3 regions of the Sphingomonas humi genome follow, and region 1 is predicted to be linked to each of the others. Evidence: predicted binding sites of a transcription regulator. Region 1 holds the regulator's gene; each other region holds the start of a gene.

The links. Region 1 encodes LexA, which represses DNA repair genes until DNA is damaged. Its sites were predicted from a motif close to GTTCCNCNCTTGTTCT; they were not measured.
Region 2: a site for LexA is predicted at 944-959, ahead of ABD729_RS10045 (DNA recombination protein RmuC). Genes of this name have one in related genera too.
Region 3: a site for LexA is predicted at 3,443-3,458, ahead of ABD729_RS01710 (ribonucleoside-diphosphate reductase subunit alpha). Genes of this name have one in related genera too.

Annotation. Positions count from the first base shown of each region.
Region 1 covers NZ_BAAAZD010000002.1:1,192,759-1,199,654, reverse strand. Annotated here, with positions in the region: partial or broken gene uvrA (excinuclease ABC subunit UvrA) at 1-623, opposite strand, end outside; gene ABD729_RS13695 (hypothetical protein) at 767-1,138, shown strand; gene ABD729_RS13690 (PRC-barrel domain-containing protein) at 1,193-1,756, opposite strand; gene ABD729_RS13685 (phytanoyl-CoA dioxygenase family protein) at 2,115-2,672, shown strand; gene lexA (transcriptional repressor LexA) at 2,760-3,422, opposite strand; gene ABD729_RS13675 (anthranilate synthase component II) at 3,426-4,067, opposite strand; gene ABD729_RS13670 (peptidylprolyl isomerase) at 4,103-6,049, opposite strand; gene tpiA (triose-phosphate isomerase) at 6,164-6,896, shown strand, end outside.
Region 2 covers NZ_BAAAZD010000002.1:437,531-444,426, forward strand. Annotated here, with positions in the region: gene ABD729_RS10035 (hypothetical protein) at 1-61, opposite strand, end outside; gene ABD729_RS10040 (SDR family NAD(P)-dependent oxidoreductase) at 133-840, opposite strand; gene ABD729_RS10045 (DNA recombination protein RmuC) at 983-2,437, shown strand; gene ABD729_RS10050 (META domain-containing protein) at 2,445-3,134, opposite strand; gene ABD729_RS10055 (TrmH family RNA methyltransferase) at 3,351-4,145, opposite strand; gene ABD729_RS10060 (HPr family phosphocarrier protein) at 4,149-4,424, opposite strand; gene ABD729_RS10065 (PTS sugar transporter subunit IIA) at 4,421-4,828, opposite strand; gene rapZ (RNase adapter RapZ) at 4,830-5,726, opposite strand; gene ABD729_RS10075 (HPr kinase/phosphorylase) at 5,756-6,190, opposite strand; gene ABD729_RS10080 (sensor histidine kinase) at 6,187-6,896, opposite strand, start outside.
Region 3 covers NZ_BAAAZD010000001.1:356,769-363,664, reverse strand. Annotated here, with positions in the region: gene ABD729_RS01730 (PepSY domain-containing protein) at 1-135, opposite strand, end outside; gene ABD729_RS01725 (hypothetical protein) at 214-570, opposite strand; gene ABD729_RS01720 (DUF2171 domain-containing protein) at 672-932, shown strand; gene ABD729_RS01715 (hypothetical protein) at 1,004-1,228, opposite strand; gene ABD729_RS01710 (ribonucleoside-diphosphate reductase subunit alpha) at 1,511-3,397, opposite strand; gene ABD729_RS01705 (DUF2490 domain-containing protein) at 4,137-4,787, shown strand; gene ABD729_RS01700 (TerC family protein) at 4,829-5,899, shown strand; gene ABD729_RS01695 (SgcJ/EcaC family oxidoreductase) at 5,988-6,461, shown strand; gene ABD729_RS01690 (DUF3617 domain-containing protein) at 6,551-6,896, opposite strand, start outside.

The sequences.
Region 1 (6,896 bases):
ATGCGGTCGACCACGACTTCGATGTCATGCTTGTACTTCTTGTCGAGGGCGGGCGCCTCGTCGATGTCGTAGAAGGTGCCGTCGATGCGGACGCGGGTGAAGCCGGCGCGCTGCCATTCGAGCAGTTCCTTGCGATATTCGCCCTTGCGGCCGCGCACGACGGGGGCGAGCAGGTAGTGGCGGGTGCCTTCGGGCAGGGCCATCACCCGGTCGACCATTTGACTGACCTGCTGGGCCTGGATCGGCTCACCCGTGGCGGGCGAATAGGGAATCCCAACGCGCGCCCAAAGCAGGCGCATGTAATCGTAGATCTCGGTCACGGTGGCGACCGTCGAGCGCGGATTGCGGCTGGTGGTCTTCTGTTCGATCGAAATGGCGGGCGAGAGGCCGTCGATATGTTCGACGTCGGGCTTCTGCATCATCTCGAGGAACTGGCGGGCATAAGCCGACAGCGATTCAACGTAGCGGCGCTGGCCTTCGGCATAGATGGTATCGAAGGCGAGCGAGGATTTGCCCGAACCGCTGAGCCCGGTGATTACCGTCAGCTGGTCGCGCGGGATCGAGACGTCCACGCCCTTCAGATTATGTTCGCGCGCGCCCTTGACGGTGATGTGAGTCAGCATGGAAGGAGTTTGTTCCGTTTTCGTTCTGGAGGCAAGCGCAGGGCGCGAGCAAGCGGGCGAAATGGGTATTTCGACCCCCAAGGGCAAGGCTGCGAAAGAGAGCGGTAAGACTTATCAAAGCTTGTCGTGGCAATGACTGCGGCATGACCAGGAAGACACGGCTGGCATCGGCGGCAATCCCGGCAGCACTGGGGTGGATGTCGAGCGCGCTGGCAGCGGTCGGTGCCGGCGCGGCCGAGCCGGCGACGGGTCCGTTATGGCTGCTAGGCCTTGCTTATGCGGGCATGGCGATCGGCTATGTCGCGTTGCAGTTGCTGCTGCCGTGGCGATGGCGTGGGGGCTGGCGCAGCGCAGCGCAGCTGCCGATGGCGGGAACCGGGCTGCTGATCGCCTGGTCGGCCTACGCCTATGCGCAGGACAGCAACCTGTGGCCGCTGCTGCTGATCCTCTACCTGCCGGTGGGATTTGTGTATCTTTGCGCGACCGCGTTGGTGAAGCGGCTGGCGGGCGCCTGAGAGGCGAGGGGGCAAGCGGCGGCTGAGCATGTCGCCCAGCCGCCGATTTTGCCCTCAGCGCCGGGGGCGGCCTTCGCGATCGAGGTCGCGGCCTTCCAAGCGGCTGCGGCGACGGTTCTCGAGGGTGTAGGCGACGTCATCGGACGTAAAGTCGACGCGGTAGCCCTGGCGGCGTTCGTCGTAGCGCAATTCGTCCCAGCGAACGGGCACGACCTCCTCGTCGAGGCCGAGGAAGCCGGTCGCATGGCTGAGCACGGCGTAGCGAACCTCGCCGCGGACCTTGTCGATCATCAAGGCCTTGACGGTGCCGAGGCGCTGGTCGTCGCGGCCATAGACGGGGGTGCCTTCGACCTTGCTGGAGGAGATGAGCTCGCTCGTCTCGTCATAGGGGATGCCGCGGCGGGCGCGATGATCGTCGCGCTGGACCGGTTGCGGGCGCTGGTAGTCGCGCTGGCGGGTGTCGTCCTCGTAGCGGGCGGTGCCGCGATCGTCGGTCCCGTCACGGAAGAAGCCGCGGCCCCGCCCGCGCGGGCGGTCCCGGTCGAAATCAAGGTCGCGGTCGCGGTCGGTCAGGCGTTCGCGGCGGTCGTCGTCGTCGCGGAAGTGGTCGTAAGCCATGTCTGCTGCCTCCTCATCGATGTCGTTTGCGATAAAGCGGGGGACGGGCGAAGCGTTCCCGCGTGACCGGGCGGCCTGGCGCGGGCAAGCTTCGGGCGGGCGAATCGGCAAGGATTTCAAGCGGTGGACCTCGACCAGGCGCGGATCATGGGCGGGCTGTACGGCGAGGGCATCATCGCCTGCCCGGCGGCGTTCAGTGCTGCATGGGCGGACCGGATGGCGGCCGACATCTGGCGCGTATGGGACCGGGTCAAGGACAAGCCCGCTGCCGCGCGGACCGCACCGCTTTTACGTCGAGGTCGCGCCCGAGGACGTGTCGGGGTTTGTCGACATCGTTACCCACCCCTGATTCGTGGCAGTGTGCGAGGCGGTGCTGACCTGCGACTATCGCATCGTCGAAGTCGGCTTCGACATCCCGTTCCCGGGGGCGGAGGACCAGCCGTGGCACCGCGATTTCCAGGCCCCGCCGGCAACGCTGGAGGGGCGGCGCCTCAATAGCCTGGCGTTCAACCTGACCGCGGTCGACACGCGGCCCGAGCATGGGCCGTTCGAGATCGCGCCGGGAACGCAGTGGGATGCCATCGAAGGGGCGGTCGACGGCATGTTTCCCGATCAGTCGCTGTGGGGGCGTTATCAGGAGCGCGCGGTGCAGAAGCTGCCGAAGCGCGGCGACATGTCGGCGCGGTCCGCGCTGACCATTCATCGCGGGACCGCCAACCGGTCAGACGAGCCGCGGCCGGTGCTGGTGGTAGGGGTCGATGCGCCCGATGCCGGCAATGCCGGGCACCATGACCTGCAGGTGACGCGCACCTATCACGACGCGCTGCCGGCGCGGGTGCGGGATCACCTGACCTGCCGGGTGGTCGACGCGCTCGAGATGATCGAGCAGAACCATGTGATCGAGGGGCTGCTGTAGCCTAGGCGTCACCGCAGCGCAGGCCGGGACCTCCGCCGGCTTGGCGCTTCAATCGCCCGGAGTCCCGGCCTGTGCCGGGACGACGGCTTAATGGTAGCGGCGGATCAGCCCGGCGAGCTTGCCCTGGATCTTGACCCGGCGGGGGTCGTAGCGCTGCGGTTCGTGGCTGCGGTTGGCGGGGTCGAGGCGGACCATCTGGCCTTCGCGGCGGAAGGTCTTGAGGGTCGCTTCGGCATCGTCGATCAGGGCGACCACGATCTCCCCCTCGCGCGCGGTTTCGACCTTGCGGATGAGGACATAGTCGCCGTCGAGGATGCCTTCGTCGACCATCGAATCGCCGCTGACTTCGAGCGCATAATGTTCGCCCGGGCCGAGCAGGGCGGCGGGTACCGGGAAGCTGTCCTGCCCCTGCAGCGCCTCGATCGGGGTGCCGGCGGCGATCCGCCCGGCGAGCATCAGGTCGATGGTGTCGTTGGCAGGCACCACCGCCCGGGGCTGCGGCGCGACGGGGGCGGGGACCGGGGTCGAGCCTTGCGTTTCCGGAAGCCGGACGACTTCGAGCGCGCGGGCGCGGTTGGGGAGGCGGCGGATGAACTGCCGTTCCTCGAGCGCGGAGATCAGGCGGTGGACCCCCGACTTGCTCTTGAGGTCGAGCGCTTCGCGCATCTCATCGAAGCTGGGGCTGACGCCCGACGCCTTGAGGCGCTGATCGATGTAGGTGAGAAGTTCGCGTTGCTTGACAGTCAGCATGGTTCACGCAGGCCCCGGATGTGAACAGACGGGGAACGGGTAAGGAACGTAAGCGGGGGTGTCAAGCAGCTTTGTTGCGCCCGCGAGCGCAAGGAAATTGCCGAGCAGCCGGAGGCCGTGCGTGCTGGCGATGCTCTCGGGGTGAAACTGGATGCCGTGGACGGGCGCGTGCGCATGGTCGAGCGCCTGGATCGTCCCGTCGCTGCCGTGGGCGGTGGCGGTGAGGGTCGGCGGGAGGTCGGTCGCGACCAGGCTGTGGTAGCGGGTCATGATGACGGGCGAGGGCAGGCCGGCGAAGAGTGGGCCGCCGTCGTGGGTAATCGGGTCGGTCTTGCCATGCATCGGGGCGGCACGGGCGATGGTGGCGCCGGCGGCGAGCGCGATGGCCTGATGGCCGAGGCAGACCCCGAGGAGGTGCTTTCCCGCCGCGATGCAGGCGGCGGCGAGGGCGACCGAGATGCCGGCGTCGGCGGGATGGCCGGGCCCGGGGCCGAGGAGGAGGGGGCCGGGGTGGGCGAGGGCCTCGTCCACACTCAGCGCGTCGGACTGGGCGACGGTGACCGTGGCGCCGAGCTGGCGGCAATAGTCGACCAGGGTGAAGGTGAAGCTGTCGTGGTTGTCGACGACGAGGAGGTCGATCGCCACGACAGCGTCACTTGCCTTGCGCGTGCCGGCGGCGATCAGTTGACCGGCGCGCCGCCGAGGATGCGGGTGCGGGCGGCGCGGATAGCGTCGTCGTTGCGGGTGACGCCGAGCTCCTTCTGCGCGGCGGCGATCCACTGCAGCGCGATCTCCTCGCCCGCGCTGCGCTGGAGGCCGGTGACCTCGCTTGCGACCAGCTGCGGGTTGGTGGCGGCATTGCCCGGCACGACCTTGTCGAGCTTGACGAGGTAGATGCCCGACGGGCCGGCCGCGCGCTGGGCCTTGCCGGGGGCGAGCGTGAACAGGATGCGAAGCGGCGGCGGCACTTCCTGGCCCTGCTGCGCGAACTGGGCGAGGGCGCCTCGGCGGATCTCGATCGGTTCGGGCGGGCGGACCCCGGCCTGGCCGAGGCTCCCAAGCGCCTGCGCCATCGGCGTCCCGCGATCCATCGCGGCGAGCACGCGGGTGGCGGCGGCATTGGCCTGGTCCTGCGCACGGCGGGCGATGAAGTCGGTGCGCACCTGCGCCTCAATCCGCGCGAGCGGCGCGGGGGCCGCGGCGACCACTTCAACCACGTCGACCAGGACGTAGCCGGCCTCGTTCGGGAGCGGCTCGACCACCGGCTCGTCGTCGGCGCCGATGTCGAAGCTAGCGGTCGGGACCCCGGCGAATTCGGGCGGGAGCTTGAAGTCGGGCTGGTCGAACGCGGCGCCGGCACGGGTCAGCGGCGGGGTGGCGAGGACGGGCAGCTTGTTGGCGGTGGCGACTTCCTCGAAGCTGCTGCCGTCGGCCAGCGCATCCTCGATCTTGCCGACGAGGTCGGCGATCGCGTTCTTGCGTTTGTCGGCGGAGAGCTTCTCGACGATTTCGCCGCGGACGTCGGCGAGGCTTCGGCCGGTCGAGGCCTGGATGCTTTCGACCTTGATCGCGTCGAAGCCGGTCGACGACTGGACCGGGCCGATCACGCTTCCGGCGGGGGCGGAGAAGACCTGGGCGGCAACCGCTTCACCGGCCTTGGCGGCAAGCTCGGCGCGGGTCTGCGGGCCGACGCTGACGTCCGAGGCGGAGAAGCCGGCGGGCGCGGCGGCGGCGGCGAAGGTGCCTCCCGCCTTGGCGCGCTGAACGATGCCGGCGATCGCCCTCTGGTCGGGCAGGGTGGCGCGGCTGAGCACGCGCTTTTCGGTGCCGCCGTAGGTCGCCTGGTTCTGCTGGTAATATGCCGCGATCTCCTGCTCGGTCGGGGCGACCGCGCCTAGCTGGTCATTGGTGATGCGGGCGATGCGGAAGCTGCGCCGTTCGGGCACGGTGTAGCGTGCGGCGTTCTGGCGGTAGAAGGCCTGCAGTTCCTGCGCAGTCGGGGCCGGTCCGCCGGTGAAGGCGGCGAAAGGGATCAGCCCGAGGTTGCCCGAGCGCTGTTCGAGCAGGAGGTCGGCGTAGGGCCGCGCGATGCCGGGCGCGAGCCGGGTATTGGCGGCGAGCGGGGCAATTACCAGCCGCTGGAGGATCGCGGTTTCGATCTCGCGGCGGATCTGCGCGTCGGTCAGCCGCTCGGAGCGGAGGAAATTCTGGTAATTGGCTTCGCTGAAGCGCCCGTCGAGGCCGCGCACGCCGGGCAGCTTCACGATCTCGGCATCGATCAGCTTCTTCGAGACGGTGAAGCCGTGCTTTCGGGCATAGGCCCACAAGGTCCGTTCCTGGATCAGGGCATCGACGATCTGGTCGAAGTCGCCTGCGAGGTCGGCATAGGTCGCCTGCGGGTTCTGCTGGCGGACTGCCGCCAGGCGGCGCTGCATGGCAGTGTCGAGGTCGGCCGCGGTCAGTTCCGCGTCGCCCACCTTGGCGAGCGTATTTTGCGGCAGCGAGCTGCCGCCGCTGCGGAAGTTGCTGATGTCCGAGATCGCAAAGCTGGCGAGGATCAGGACGAGGAACAGGATCAGGATGCCCGTCCCAACCTTGGACTTGGACAGGCGGCGGAAGGTCTTCATGGGTCGACTGTGATCCTGGTGGAAGCGTGTGGAACGGGGCTTTAGGGGCGCGGCCGCCTTCCTTCAAGCAGAGGGCCTTGCTAGGCGGCCGGGCTTGTAGCGCAACTGAACGGGATGGACATGGTCAAGCTGATCGCGGGCAATTGGAAGATGCACGGCACCTCCGCCGACCTTGGCGAGGTGCGCGCGATCGCGACGCGTGCGGGCGAACTGGCGGGCAGGGTCGAGGTGGCGCTTTGCGTCCCGGCGACCCTCATCCACCGCGCGGCCGAAGCCGTTCCGGGCTTTGCGATCGGGGCGCAGGACATTCACCACAAGGACAAGGGCGCGCATACCGGCGACGTCTGCGCGGCGATGCTCCACGATGCGGGCGCCACGGTCGTGATCGTCGGGCATAGCGAGCGACGCGACGCGCACCGCGAGGCGGATGCGGACGTGCGGGCCAAGGCCGAAGCGGGGCTGGGCGCTGGGCTGAGCGTCATCCTGTGCATCGGCGAAAGCCTCGACGAGCGTGAGGCGGGGAGGGCGGTCGCCACCGTCTCCGCGCAGGTCGACGCGTCGCTTCCGCAGGGCGAAATCGACCTGTCGCAGCTGGCGCTCGCCTATGAGCCGATCTGGGCGATCGGGACCGGCCGTGTCGCGGGGGTCGGCGATATCGAGGAGATGCATGCCGCCATCCGCCAGCGCCTGGTCGCGGCCTATGGCCAGGCGGGCAGTGCGGTCCGAATCCTCTATGGCGGGTCGGTGAAGCCCGACAATGCGGCGGAGATATTTGCCGTTCCCGAGGTCGGCGGCGCGCTGGTCGGCGGGGCGAGCCTCAAGGCCGCGGACTTCCTGCCGATCGTGG
Region 2 (6,896 bases), 760 kb from region 1:
CGTCCTTCCCGCACGCGGCCAGTCCGAACGCAAGCAAGCCCAAGACCACAAGACGCAACATCGATCACGCTCCCTTTCGGCAGGGCGTGGCATAGTCGGCTGTCACTTAAATATTGGTAGCGGAGGGGCCCCTCAGGCCTCCACGCGCACCTTTGCGCCGCTCTCGCGCTCTTCGCCAAGCAGCGCCAGCAACCGCTCCGCCACCACTTCGGGCGCCTTCACGTCGGCCGGATCCTCGCCCGGAAAGGCCTTGGCGCGCATCTGCGTCCGCGTCGCGCCCGGGTCCAGCACCGTCACCCGCAGCCGCCCGCTATGTGCGGTCTCGTCGGCATAGGCGCCAAGCAAGGTTTCCAGCGCCGCCTTGCTCGACCCATAGGCGCCCCAGAACGCCCGTGGGGTCGCGCCGACGCTGCTGGTCACCGCCACCACCTCGGCCTTGTCCGAGGCCTTGAGCAGCGGATCGAACGCCGCCAGCAGCGCCTGCGGGGCAAGCAGGTTCAAATTGATCAGCCGCGTATATTCCTTGACGTCAATATGCTCGACCGGGGTCAGCGAACCGAGCGTCGCGGCGTTCAGCACCAGCACGTCGAGCTTGTCCCAGCGCCCCGACACCGCCTGCGCCAACTTGCCGATGTCTTCCGCCTTGGTGAGGTCGAGCGGCGCGATGGTTGCGGTCCCGCCCGCGGCGTGGATCCGCTCCTCGACCTGTTCCAGCCCTGCCGAAGTCCTGGCGGTCAGGATCACGTGCGCACCTTCGCGCGCCAGGCTTTCGGCGATTGCCGCGCCGATCCCGCGGCTGGCTCCGGTGACGAGGGCGAGGCGGCCTTGCAAACTGCTCATGGGACCGCGCCCTAGCCGAGCGGCCCGCGTCGGCCAAGCACCGCCTCTCGCAGCGGCGCCAAGCCTGGCCCGCAAAGATTGTGCGCGGCCGCGCGGCGGGTTAGTTCTACCTCTGTTCTCGTGAGTGAAGGTGGGGCGAATCGTGCAGGCGTCGATGATGGTGGGAATGGTGGTGGCCCTCGTGGCAGGGCTGGTGATCGGCTGGCTCGCCGGCCGCGCCGCGCTTGCATCGCTCCGTACCGAACTGGCGATCGCCGCCGAACAGGCGCGCCGCTTGCCGCAGACGGAAGAAAGCCTGCTCGCCATCACCGAGGAGCGCAATCGCGCCCGTCAGGACCTCGCCCGCCTCCAGCCGCTCGCCGATCGCGCCGCCACGGCCGAAACCGAACTCGATCGCCTGCGCGGTGAAGTCCGCACCCTGGCCGAGGCGAAGGCCGCGTTCGAACAGGGCCAGGCCGAACGCGAACGCGCCTTCACCCAGCAACTCGCGCAGGTGAAGGAGCTCGAGGCGAAACTTGAAACCCGCTTCTCCGAACTCGCCGGCAAGGCGGTCGAAACCGCCCATGACAGCTTCTTGAAGCGCGCCGGCGAGAAACTCGACCACGAACGCAAGGAACATCAGGCCAGGCTGCAGAACCTCCTCCAGCCGGTCGAAGCCACGCTCAAGCGCTACGAGGAAGGCCTCCAGCGCGTCGAGGCCGAGCGCAAGGACAGCTACGGAGAGTTGCGCGGCGTGCTCGGTGAATTGCGCAAGGACAACGGCCAGGTCCGCGACGAAACCCGCAACCTCGTCAACGCTTTGCGCTCAAGCCCCAAGGCGCGCGGCCGCTGGGGCGAACAGTCGCTCCGCAACGTCCTCGTCCAGGCTGGCCTTACCGAGGGCATCGACTTCGAGATGGAGGTCAGCCTCGAAACCGCCGACGGTCGTCTCCGCCCCGACGTCGTCGTCAACCTCCCCAGCAACCGCAAGCTGGTGATCGACGCCAAATGCTCGTTGAACGCCTTTCTCGACGCCTGCGACGAGGTCGACGAGGAGAAGCGCCAGGCCTGTTTCCGCGCCCATGTCGCTTCGATCCGCACCCACGCCCAGCAACTTGGCGGCAAGGACTATTGGGCGCAATTCGGCGAAGCCGCCGACTATGTGATCATGTATATCCCGGGCGAACATTTCCTCACCGCCGCGCTCGAACAGGATCCGCAATTGTGGGACTGGGCGTTCGAACGCCGCGTGTTGCTGGCGACCCCGACCAACCTCGTCGCCATCGCCCGCACCGTCGCCAGTGTCTGGCGGCAGGAAAAGATCACCGAACAGGCCGAGGTCATCGCGGCGCTCGGCAAGGAACTCCACAGCCGCATCGCCACCATGGCCGACCATGTGGTGCGCATGGGGCGCAACCTCGCCACCGCCAACGATGCCTACAACAAGATGGTCGGCAGCCTCGAAACCCAGGTCTTCACCCAGGCCAAGCGCTTCGAAGGCCTTGGCTCGGGCAGCAACAAGGAAATCGCCACCCCGCCACTGGTCGAAGTGGCCCCGCGCCCGCTGACCAAGCTCGCCCCACCGGCCGCGAACGACGAGGTCACGGCGGCGGAGTGATCCCGCGCTAGTTTGCCCGCCGCAGCACGATCCTGCCGGCGGCATTGTCGATCGACAGGCGCCCATCCGGCCCCCACGACAGTTGCGCAGGCGATTGCAGGATGCGGCCTGCCTCGGTCTCGTCGCGCATGTCGGGACAGGCCATCCGCGTCATCGCCAGCCCGCCGGTCACCAGCTGCGCTCCTTCCTGCCGGGCCGAACCGCTGATGCTGTTGCAGCCGAATTTCGCCTGCATGGCGTCGTTCGTGAAACGCACGAAATAGCGCTCGCCGCCCGCCACCGTGCGTCCGTTCACGCTATCAACCAACCAACTGGTGCCGGCGATGCTCGGGGCCGTGGCGACCTCGCCGCCACAGCCTTCGAACGCCCTTCCATCGACCCGCACCTGAACCCGGTCCGCGTAGACCCGGTCGCTCATCCCGTCGCTGCAGCGCTGGCCGTGGACGATGTTCACGTTGATCCGCCGCCCCTGGTAGATATCGCCGGCAAAGCCGTGGATGGCCTTAGGCTGCGGCTCGATCACCGGCACGCCGCTTCCGGCCTCCGAAAAGACCATCTGCCGGCCGTCCAGTTTCAACGCCCAGAAAGGCTCGGTTCCGACCGCCTTGTAGCTCGTATCGCCTTCGACCGGCGCGGCGGGAAGGGTCGCGCAGCCGCTTAGCATGGCGGCGGCGGCGGCAAGGGCAAGAGCACGCATCGGATCAACCTCCCACAAGATCATGACACCTGTGTAACGCTGGCAAGATGAACGGAGCTGGACCTTCGCTTGCAATGTGGGATTCTGACTGTCACCGTGCCCCTGGGGTTAATATTCAAGGAAGCGGCGTAGGAAATCGCGGGGTAGGGAAGGCGGGCAAACTTGACCCCGCGACCCTGTCAACTTCGACAACTTCGCGCCCGATCGGGTGGCCGCTCAGCGCCAGCTCGCCCGCACGTGAAAGGCCATCACCGCCGCCGCCACCGCCGCGTTCAGACTGTCCGCGCGACCCAGCATCGGCATCTTGACCAGGAGGTCGCACTCGGCCTCATAGGCGTCGGGCAGTCCCGCCTGCTCGTTGCCGATCAGCAGGAAACAGGGCTTTTCGTAAGTCGGGTCGAGATAGTCGTGGTCGGTCTGGAGGCTGGTTCCGACCAGCTGTCCGGGCCCTTCGCGAAGCCACGCCAGGAACGTCGCCCACGGCACCCTGACGATCTTCTGGGTGAAGATCGCGCCCATCGACGCCCGCACCGCCTCGACGCTGAACGGGTCGGCACTGTCGTCGATCAGGATCAGCCCGCCCGCCGCCACCGCGTCGCCGGTCCGCAGGATGGTGCCGATATTGCCGGGGTCGCGCAGTTTCTCGGCCACGAACCACAAGGGTGAGGCGTTTCGGTCGAGGTCGGCAAGCGCGATGCGCGGCTGGCGATAGGCGCCAAGCAGCAGCGGTGGATTATCCTTGCCGCTCATCTTGGCCATGATCTCGTCCGGAACGACGATCGCCTCGGCTCCCGCGGCCTCGGCCTCGGCGACGATCTCGGCCGCCAGCGGGTGGAGGTCACCCTCGGCGCAGGCAACCACCTCGGGCAGCACGCCGGCGTCGCGCGCCTCGGCCATGATCCGCAGGCCCTCGGCCAGAAACAGCCCCTCGAGCCGCCGCGCCTTCTTCTCGCGCAGCGAGCGGAGCCGCTTCACCGTGTCGTTGGAAAAGGAAGTGATGGACCGGGGCAGGGGTCAATCCTCCCCGAACTTGTCCTCGACCAGCTGGCTCAGCTGCGCCACTGCCTCGTCGGCCCCGTCACCGCTGGCGCTGATCTCGATCGAATCGCCTCGTGCGGCGCCCAGCATCATCAGTCCCATGATGCTCGTCCCGCAGACCTTGTTGCCATCCTTGGCGACCTCGACCGGGGTCGCGAGCTGGCTCGCCAGCGTCACGAACTTGGCGCTCGCCCGGGCGTGCAGCCCGCGCTTGTTCTCGATCCGGACGGTGCGGCTGACGGCGGCGCTCAAGCGGCGGCCTCGCCGAGGATCTCGGACGCGACCGAGATATACTTGCGCCCCGCTTCCCGCGCGGCCGCGACCGCCGCCCGCACGTTCATCGACTTGCGCGCGCCCTCCAGGCGGATCAGCATCGGCAGGTTGACGCCCGCGATCACCTCGATGTCACCCGACTTCATCAGGCTGATCGCAAGGTTCGACGGGGTCCCGCCGAACAGGTCGGTGAGGATGATCACGCCCGACCCGCTGTCGACACGGGCGATCGCGTCAGCGATGTCCTTGCGACGCGCTTCCATGTCGTCGTCGGGGCCGATGCAGATGCCCGCAACCGCATCCTGCGGCCCGACCACATGCTCCATCGCCACGATGAACTCGGCCGCAAGACGGCCGTGGGTCACCAGCACTAATCCGATCATCTCAGCTTTTCTCAGGTCCTTCGATACGCGCCTGGCCGAGTTCCAGAGAATCATCCGGGCGACGCGCTAGGTCTCGGTGACGGATATTCGGCGAAAAGCCCCGCGCACGCAACCGCTCCCCCATGGCAAGCGCCGCGGCGACCGAGCGGTGCCTTCCACCGGTGCAGCCAAAGGCCAGTCCGACATAAGTCTTGCCCGCCGCCCAGTAGCGCGGAAGGAGGAAGGCGAGCATCTCCTCGGTGCGGGTCATGAACTCGTCCCAGCCTTCCTGCGCGGCGACGAAGTCGGCGACCGGCGCATCCGCCCCGGTCAACGGGCGAAGCTCGTCGATCCAGTGCGGGTTGGGCAGGAAGCGCAGGTCGAAGACGAGGTCGGCAGTCCGGCTGATCCCCCGCGCAAAGCCGAAGCTGGTAATGGTCAGGACCAGCTCGTCGCCTTCTTCGCCATAGCGGCGGCGCAGTTCGTCGCGAAGGTCGGCGGGTTTGAAATCGGTGGTGTCGAGCACTGCGTCGGCGGCAAGCCGGAGCGCAGCGGTTAGGTCACGCTCGCGGCCGATGCCGTCTTCGGCCGGCCGGTCCTGGGCCAGGGGATGGCGGCGGCGGGTCTCGCCATAGCGGCGAATGAGTTCGGCCCCGGTCGCGTCGAGATAGAGGATTTCGGGCCGCACGCCGGGAACCGAGTGGACGAGGTCGGGCAGCGCCTGCGGGTCGAAGCCCCGGCTGCGCGCATCCATCCCGACCGCGACATGGTTGGTGGACCGTCCGGGGGCATGCACGAAATCGTGCAGCATGCCGGTCGGCAAATTGTCGACAATGTCCCAGCCCATGTCCTCAAGCGCATCGAGGACGGTCGACTTGCCCGCCCCGGACATGCCCGTGACCAGCAGCAGTCGCGGCAATCGGTGCCTGCCTGATCGCCGCCCGTCGGTCATTTCAGGCCGAAGCGATCAAGCGCCAGCGAGACCTTGGACGGCGCCGAAGCGGTTTTCGCATCGACGCTGATGAGCGGCACGGGCGAGCCGCAAATCACCCGTTCGCGGGCATCGCTCGGATAGCGCTGGATGTCGCTCGCAAGCTCCACCACGAGCGCGACCGGAATGTCCTCGACCACCGGCATCTCGACGATCCCCAGACCACGGATCTCGAGCTTGCCGCGGATGGTCGCCGGGGCGGCAGCGTGGAGGCGATTGCCGCGCTTCTGGACGATGGTCTGGTCGTCGGCGACGAGCGTGAAGCCGCGGTCGATCAGCTGCAATGCAAGATCGGATTTGCCCGCGCCCGAAATGCCCGTGATCAGCACTGCCCGGCCGCCAAGGGCAACGGTGCTGGCATGCAGCGTTTCGCTCGACAACCGCAGGCTCATGCCACCGCTCCTTCGACGGGCGCGGGTGCTGCAGGCAGGCGGATGGTGAAGCGGGCACCGGAAGGCGCATCGTCGCGATCGGTCACGTCAATCTCCCCGTCGTGGCCCTTCACGATCGCACGCGCGATCGCAAGGCCGAGGCCAGAGTGACGGCCGAAGTCGTCACTGTCCGGCCTTACTGAGACGAAGCGGTTAAAGATCGCCTCACGGGCGGCGGCGGGAACGCCCGGTCCCTCATCCTCGATGCGGATGAGGATGTCGTCACCGACCGCTGAAACCGCGACTTCGACCAGGCCGCCGGCAGGTGAGAAGCTGACGGCGTTGTCGACCAGATTGTCGATCGCGCGGGCGAGCCGGCCCGGTTCGGCCATCACGATTGCGGAGGCGGCGCGGGGGCGGGCAAAGGCGATGCGGACGTCGCCGGTCAGCCGCCGTTGCTCCCAGCCGCTGCAGATCTGTCCGACCAGGCTGCCGAGGTCGACCGGCTCGAACGCTGCCCGGGCGAGCTCGGCATCGGTCCGGGCGGCTTCACCGATGTCGCCGATAAGCCGGTCAAGCCGGCGCACGTCCTGCCGCACCACGTCGAACAGCTGGCAGCGAAGCGCCGGGTCCTCGATGCGGTCCAGCCCATCGATTGCGCTCCGCAGGGAGGCGAGGGGGTTCTTGAGCTCGTGCGTCACGTCCGCAGCGAAGGCGTCGAGGCTGT
Region 3 (6,896 bases), on a different contig from region 1:
GATGGCGGGCGGCGGGGCAGCGGCCTGGCGCGAATCGTTCACCAGGCTGCCGATGTGGCTGAGCAGCCCGGTCACCGCGATGAACAGGATCAGGAGGCCGAAGAAGACGCTGAGCCAACGGTGCCACTTACGCATGCGTTATTCCTTTGTTGCGAATCGTTCGCAAGGCGTGGCGTTGTTGCGAGCGTTTCGCAAGAGGGTGCGATGCGCGGGTCACGAGGCGAGGTCCAGGCCGATCAGGATCACCGCGACGACGCCGATCACGGTCAAAGTGACGGTCAGCCACCACTGGTAGCGGCGGCGGGTGGGGTCGTCCTCGCGCCGCGGCATGTCCTCAGTGCGCGAATTGATGAGGGTGATCCCGACCAGCGCGGCAAGCGTGGCATATTGGATCGGAAGCTCGCGGCCCGGCACCACGTCGAGCCGGACGGCGAAATGCCAGAGGAGGATGGCGATTGCGGCGCCCTCGCACAGCACGCCCAGCCATTGCACCCAGTTGAAGGGCCGCTTCGGCCGGGTCGGCGCGGAAGCGTGCCGGGGGTCGAAGGACGAGGCCTGGCGGTAGCTCATGCGGCCAGCTTCCGGGTGTGACGAGGACAATGGAACGGTAGTGCATCGAAACCCGAAACCGGGCGTTCAGCGCTCATCATTCCCCCAAGAGGAGCAGAACGATGACCGACACCAGCAACATCCGCGAGCATATGGAAGTGATCGGCGCCGACGGCGTCCATGTCGGAACCGTCGACAAGGTCGAGGGCGACCGCATCAAGCTGACCAAGAAGGACAGCGGTGCCGAGATCGAGGGTGCCGAGGGCAGCCATGCCGGGCACCATCACTACATCTCGACCGGCCTCGTCGCCGAGGTCGAGGGTGACAAGGTGCGGCTGTCGGCGACCGGCGCCAATGCCGTGACCTTCGAAGAAGAAGCCTAGGATCGCGGTGTCGCTCGCCCCGTGAAGGGCGGGCACCGACGAGAATGCGGGGGCGGCTGGGCTGGAGAGGCTCATGCCGCCCCCGTTTCGTTGGCGAATTCGGGGTAGGGTTTGGTCGTCACATAAGCGATCGCGAAGCCGCCGAGCACCAGCCCGAAGGCGAGCAGCATCATGCCCGCGATCAGCTGCGCGGTGGACTTGCGGCTTTCGCCGACCCGGCCGCGCAACGCGGCGACGAGCATTAGGAGACCGGCGAGGGCGGACACGCCGCCGAGGATGACGAAGAGGATGTTCATGCGGTCCTCAACGCTTCTTGCTGCTCTTCGCGCCGACCCACGAGCCGAGCACGATCACGCCGCTGGCCAGCACGAACAGCACCACCGGACTGGCAAGCCAGCTCATTGGCCGGGCCTGCCGCCACGGGCGCGGAGGAGGAGAAAGGCGATTCCGGCCACCAGCGCGAGAAGGATGACGATCCTGAGCATGTCCTGACTGTCCTCCTTTCGGCTGGGGGAAACGAGCAGCGCTCGCCGGGCCGTCCGTGCCCTCTCCCCGACAAAGGAGAGAGGGCTACGGGCTTACTGGCAGGCGAGGCACTCGTCGTAGTTGGTGACCTCGACCTGGATTTCGCGAAGCGCAGGGGTGTTGTCGGCTTCCACCCCGCCCGCGAAGCCGGCGCGCTGCACCGACTTGGAGCGGAGATAGTAGAGCGACTTGATGCCGAGCTCCCAGGCGCGGAAGTGGAGCATCATCAGGTCCCACTTGTCGACGTCTGCCGGGATGAACAGGTTCAGCGAGGTGGCCTGGTCGATGTAGGGCGTGCGGTCGGCGGCAAGCTCGATCAGCCAGCGCTGGTCGATCTCGAAGCTGGTCTTGTAGGTAGCCTTTTCGTCTTCCGAGAGGAAGTCGAGGTGCTGGACGCTGCCGCCCTGCTCGAGGATCGAATTCCACACCGCGTCCGAGTTCTTGCTCTTCTCGGCGAGCAGCTTCTCCAGATACGGATTGCGGATCGAGAAGGAGCCCGACAGCGTCTTGTGGGTGTAGACGTTGGCCGGGATCGGCTCGATGCAGGCCGAGGTGCCGCCGCAGATGATCGAGATCGACGCGGTCGGCGCGATCGCCATCTTGCAGCTGAAGCGCTCCATCACGCCCATGTCGGCGGCGTCGGGGCAGGGCCCGCGCTCGACCGCCAGCTGCAGCGAGGCCTCGTCGACCTGCGCCTTGATGTGATTGAAGATCCGGAGGTTCCAGCTCTTGGCCATCGCGCCCTCGAAGGGGAGGCCGCGGGCCTGGAGGAAGGAGTGGAAGCCCATCACGCCGAGGCCGACCGAACGCTCGCGCTCGGCGCTATACTTGGCCCGCGCCATCTCGTCGGGCGCGCGGTCGATGTAGTCGGTGAGGACATTGTCGAGGAAGCGCATGACGTCCTCGATGAACTGCTTGTCGCCGTTCCACTCGTCCCACGTTTCGAGGTTGAGCGAGGACAGGCAGCAGACCGCGGTGCGGTCCATGCCGAGGTGATCCTTGCCGGTCGGAAGGGTGATTTCCGAGCACAGGTTCGAGGTCGAGACCTTGAGCCCGAGGTCACGGTGGTGCTTGGGCATCGACCGGTTCACCTGGTCGATGAAGATGATGTAGGGCTCACCCGTCGCGAGGCGGGTCTCGACCAGCTTCTGGAACAGCGAGCGGGCGTCGACGGTACCGCGCTCCGACCCGTCCTTCGGGCTGCGCAGGGTGAATTCGCTTCCTTCACGGACGCATTCCATGAATTCGTCGGTGATCAGCACGCCGTGGTGGAGGTTCAAGGCCTTGCGGTTGAAGTCGCCCGAAGGCTTGCGGATTTCGAGGAATTCCTCGATCTCGGGGTGCGAGACGTCGAGATAGCAGGCGGCCGAGCCGCGGCGCAGCGAGCCCTGCGAAATGGCGAGGGTCAGCGAATCCATCACCCGGACGAAGGGAATGATGCCGCTGGTCTTGCCGTTGAGGCCGACCGGTTCGCCGATGCCGCGCACCGCACCCCAATAGGTGCCGATGCCGCCGCCCTTGGAGGCGAGCCAGACATTCTCGTTCCAGGTGTCGACGATGCCGTTCAGGCTATCCGACACGCTGTTAAGATAGCAGCTGATCGGCAGGCCGCGGCCGGTGCCGCCGTTGGACAGCACGGGGGTCGCCGGCATGAACCACAGGCGCGAGATATAATCGTAGACGCGCTGCGCATGCGCTTCATCATCGGCGTAGGCCGAGGCGACGCGGGCAAACAGGTCCTGATAATTCTCACCGGGCAGGAGGTAGCGGTCGTTGAGCGTCTCCTTGCCGAATTCGGTCAGGAGCGAATCGCGCGACTGGTCGGTGACGACGGTGAAGCGGCGCGCGTCGACCGTCTTGCTGTCCTTCTTCGACTTCGCCGCCTGGGGCGGGGTGGTGACGTCGGTCGTGCCGACTTCGCTGCCGCTCGAGAAGTCCATGCCTATACCCTCCTGGCGAGTCTCAATCGCGACTCGCATGTTCTTGTTCCGTTCTCGTTCGGTCATGGCCCAGCCAGCTCCCGAATCCAAGCGCTCGGCCAAGGGCGAAGCGGCCTTTCCCCGCTTTCCACAGGGCGCACTTCTGCATGCTGGGAATATAGTTATCCCCAGACCCAGTCACAAGCTTGTGTGGGTGCCCCCTCGGCTCTGCTACAACATCTTGTGCTTTCATCCGCGTGCGGACGCAAGCCGGTTTGTGCTGGTTAATGCAAAATTGCGGTGGACGGTTGGCCGCACGAGAGGGCGGCTGCGGCACGGATGCAACAGCCTGGGCCGGGCCGGCTGGCGGTAGGGCAAGCGGGCGGCTCGGACCCTTCGCGAAGCACCCGGACTTTCGTCCAGTGCGCCGCGCGGGGGGTTGAAGGAGGCGATATCGGCAGTTATCTGCCCCAACGCGGACCGGGCCCCTCTGGCGCGTTCGCGGCTGCATGAAGCAGCTGTGAGCACGTGATGTCGGACCGCATCGGATCATCCGATGTGAGCTGGCCCGGGCACAAGCGCCCCCACACACTGAACGATGCTCCGATCGGCTTCACCCGTCGATACGAGGAGGATCAGGACTTGGACCCGCATGCGTTCCGGCCACCGCCGAGGCTGCTGTCATCAGCCTGCAATATTGTTGTAACAGGGGGCACGCGACGGACGCGAGGATCGCGTCCCCACGAGGGGTGCACCTGCAATGACCTTCCGACTGCTTGGCGCGGCGCTTGCCGTTGGCCTGTCCACGCCGGCGCTGGCCGAGGAGAACCGCTTCGAAGCCTGGTTCGACGGGACGATCTCGAAGGATCTGGGCGGCGGCACCTTTGCCGAATTCCAGACCCAGCAGCGCCAGCGCGGAAGCAGCAATCCGATCGGCGACAACCAGACCTACCGGCTGTGGCTGGGCCAGAAGTTCGGCTCCACCAAGGCCAGCTTCGGCGTCCACCGGAGCAAGGAAGGGCTGGTGCGCGAGACGCGGCTGATCCAGTCGGTCAGCTACAATATCGGCGCGTCGGGGCTGAAGGGACGGACCCGGCTCGAGCAGCGCTTCATCGACGACGCGCCGCGGACCAGCTGGCGGGTGCGCCAGCGGTTCGGTTACGCGATCCCGCTGACGGGCGAAAAGGGCGGCTGGAAGCTGGCCGGCAGTGCCGAGGGCTTCTGGACGCTGCGCGCGACCAGCAGCACGGGCGATACCGGGCTGACCGGGATCAGGACCTTTGTCGGCTTCGAACGGAGCCTCGGCCAGCTCGACCTCGGGGTCGGCTACACCCGCCAGCAGAACATCCGAAAGAACAGGCCGGACCGGGTCGGCCACGCGCCGACGCTCAACCTCACCCTCAATCTCTGAGCCGCCCTGGCGCGGCTCCGATCCGCTAGGAGCCGCCCACCATGGAATTCCTGTTCACCGACTGGCTCGGGACCCCCGTGTGGTTCTGGCTGTCCTTCGTCGGCATCGTCGCCGCGCTTACCGCCTTCGACCTCGGCTTCCTTCACAAGGAGGACAAGGAGATGGGGATCGCGGAGAGCCTGAAGCTTTCCGCCTTCTACATCTCGATCGCGCTGGCGTTCGGCGTGTGGGTCTATTTCCAGAAGACCGCGGCCTTTGGCGAGGCCGAGGGCATGCAGCTGACCATCAGCTATTATACCGCCTTCTTCATCGAGAAGGCGCTGTCGATCGACAACGTCTTCGTGATCAGCCTGATCTTCACCTACTTCGCGATCCCGCCGAAGTATCAGTATCGCGCGCTGCTGTGGGGCATCATCGCGGTGATAATGCTGCGCGGGCTGATGATCGGCGTCGGCGCGGCGGTGGTGCAGCAGTATGAGTGGGTGCTCTACATCTTCGCCGCGTTCCTGGTGTTCACGGGGATCAAGATGCTGTTCGCCGGCGACAAGCCGATGGACATCGAGCATAATCCGGTGGTGCGCTTCATCTCCCGCCACATGCGGGTGACCAAGGAGCTTCACGACCAGCATTTCTTCGTGAAGATCGCCGACGGCAAGACCGGCAAGCTGATGTGGGCGGCGACCCCGTTGTTCCTCGCGCTGGTGGTGATCAACCTCGCCGACCTGGTGTTCGCGGTCGACAGCGTGCCGGCGGTGTTCGCGATCACCACCGATACGTTCATCGTTTACACCTCGAACATCATGGCGATCCTCGGCCTGCGCGCGCTCTACTTCGCGCTGGCGGCGATGGTGCACCGCTTCCACTATCTGAAATATGCGCTGGCGCTGGTGCTGGTTTTCATCGGCGCCAAGATCTTCATCGCCGACTTCGTGCTGGGCACGAAGTTCCCGCCGCTGCTCAGCCTCGGCGTCACCGCGGGCCTGATCGCGGGCGGGGTCTTCTATTCGCTGTGGAAGACCAGGGGCGCCGAGGAACCGCAGTGGCCGGCCGGCGAGGACGAAGGTGCGGCCCGGCGCCACGTCCAGGAGCTCACCGACGGCAAGGCCGTGTGAGCGGCGGCGGGCGGCGGCGGCGATGAACGCTGCCGCCTGCTGCCGGCATTACCCGTACGAAACGTCTGACAAATGGGAGAAAAGAAGGATGAAAAATCTCGCTTCCTTGATGCTGGCTTCGGCCCTGCTGGCCAGCCCGGCGATGGCGCAGGGGCAGGCCGCATCTTGCGCGCCGATCCCGGCCGATGCGCCGACCGCCCTGTTCAACCAGTTCAATGCCGCCTGGGCGACGAAGAACCCCGACACGGTGACGGACCTGTTCAGCAAGGATGCGGTGCTGCTGGCGACCGTGTCCAATGTCCCGCGCACCGACCGGGCGGCGATCCGCGACTATTTCGAGGCGTTCCTGAAAGGCGCGCCGGTGGGCACGATCAACACCAGCAACGTCCGCCAGGGCTGCAACATGCTGGTGAAGATGGGCACGTGGACGGTCGCGCTGACCAACCAGAACAGCGGCGTGCGCAACAACGTCAAGGCGCGCTACACCTTCATCTACAAGTATGAAGACGGCGCGTGGAAGATTGCGCACCTCCACAGTTCGATGATGCCGATCAGCGAGTAAAAAGGTTGGGTGGGAGGAAGCCGCAGGTAGCAGTGATGGCGCCGGCCGGCTTCTTCCCACTCACATACGAATGATCAAAGCTCGAGCGATCAGGACTTCTTCGCTGCGGTCTTGGTGTCCGCACCCGCCGCGCTGCACTGGTCGGCGACCTTGCGGGCGGTGATCTCCTCGACCAGCGTATAGTCGCCGGGGCCGGAGAAACTGCTGTTGGCGTTCAGCGATCCCGAGAAGCCTTCGGCGTCATATTTGCCGTTGAAGATGGTCATCACCTTGCCCTGCCCCTTGCGGTTGCAGTCGAGCGTGACGTTCATCCGGCCCGAGCGGACATAGGGGTCGGTGACGGTGCACTGGTCCCCCTTGGCGGCGAGCAGTTCGGGCGCGGGCAGGCCGTCGTCGCCGACGCAGCCTTGCGACTTCACCGTGTCGCCGACCTTG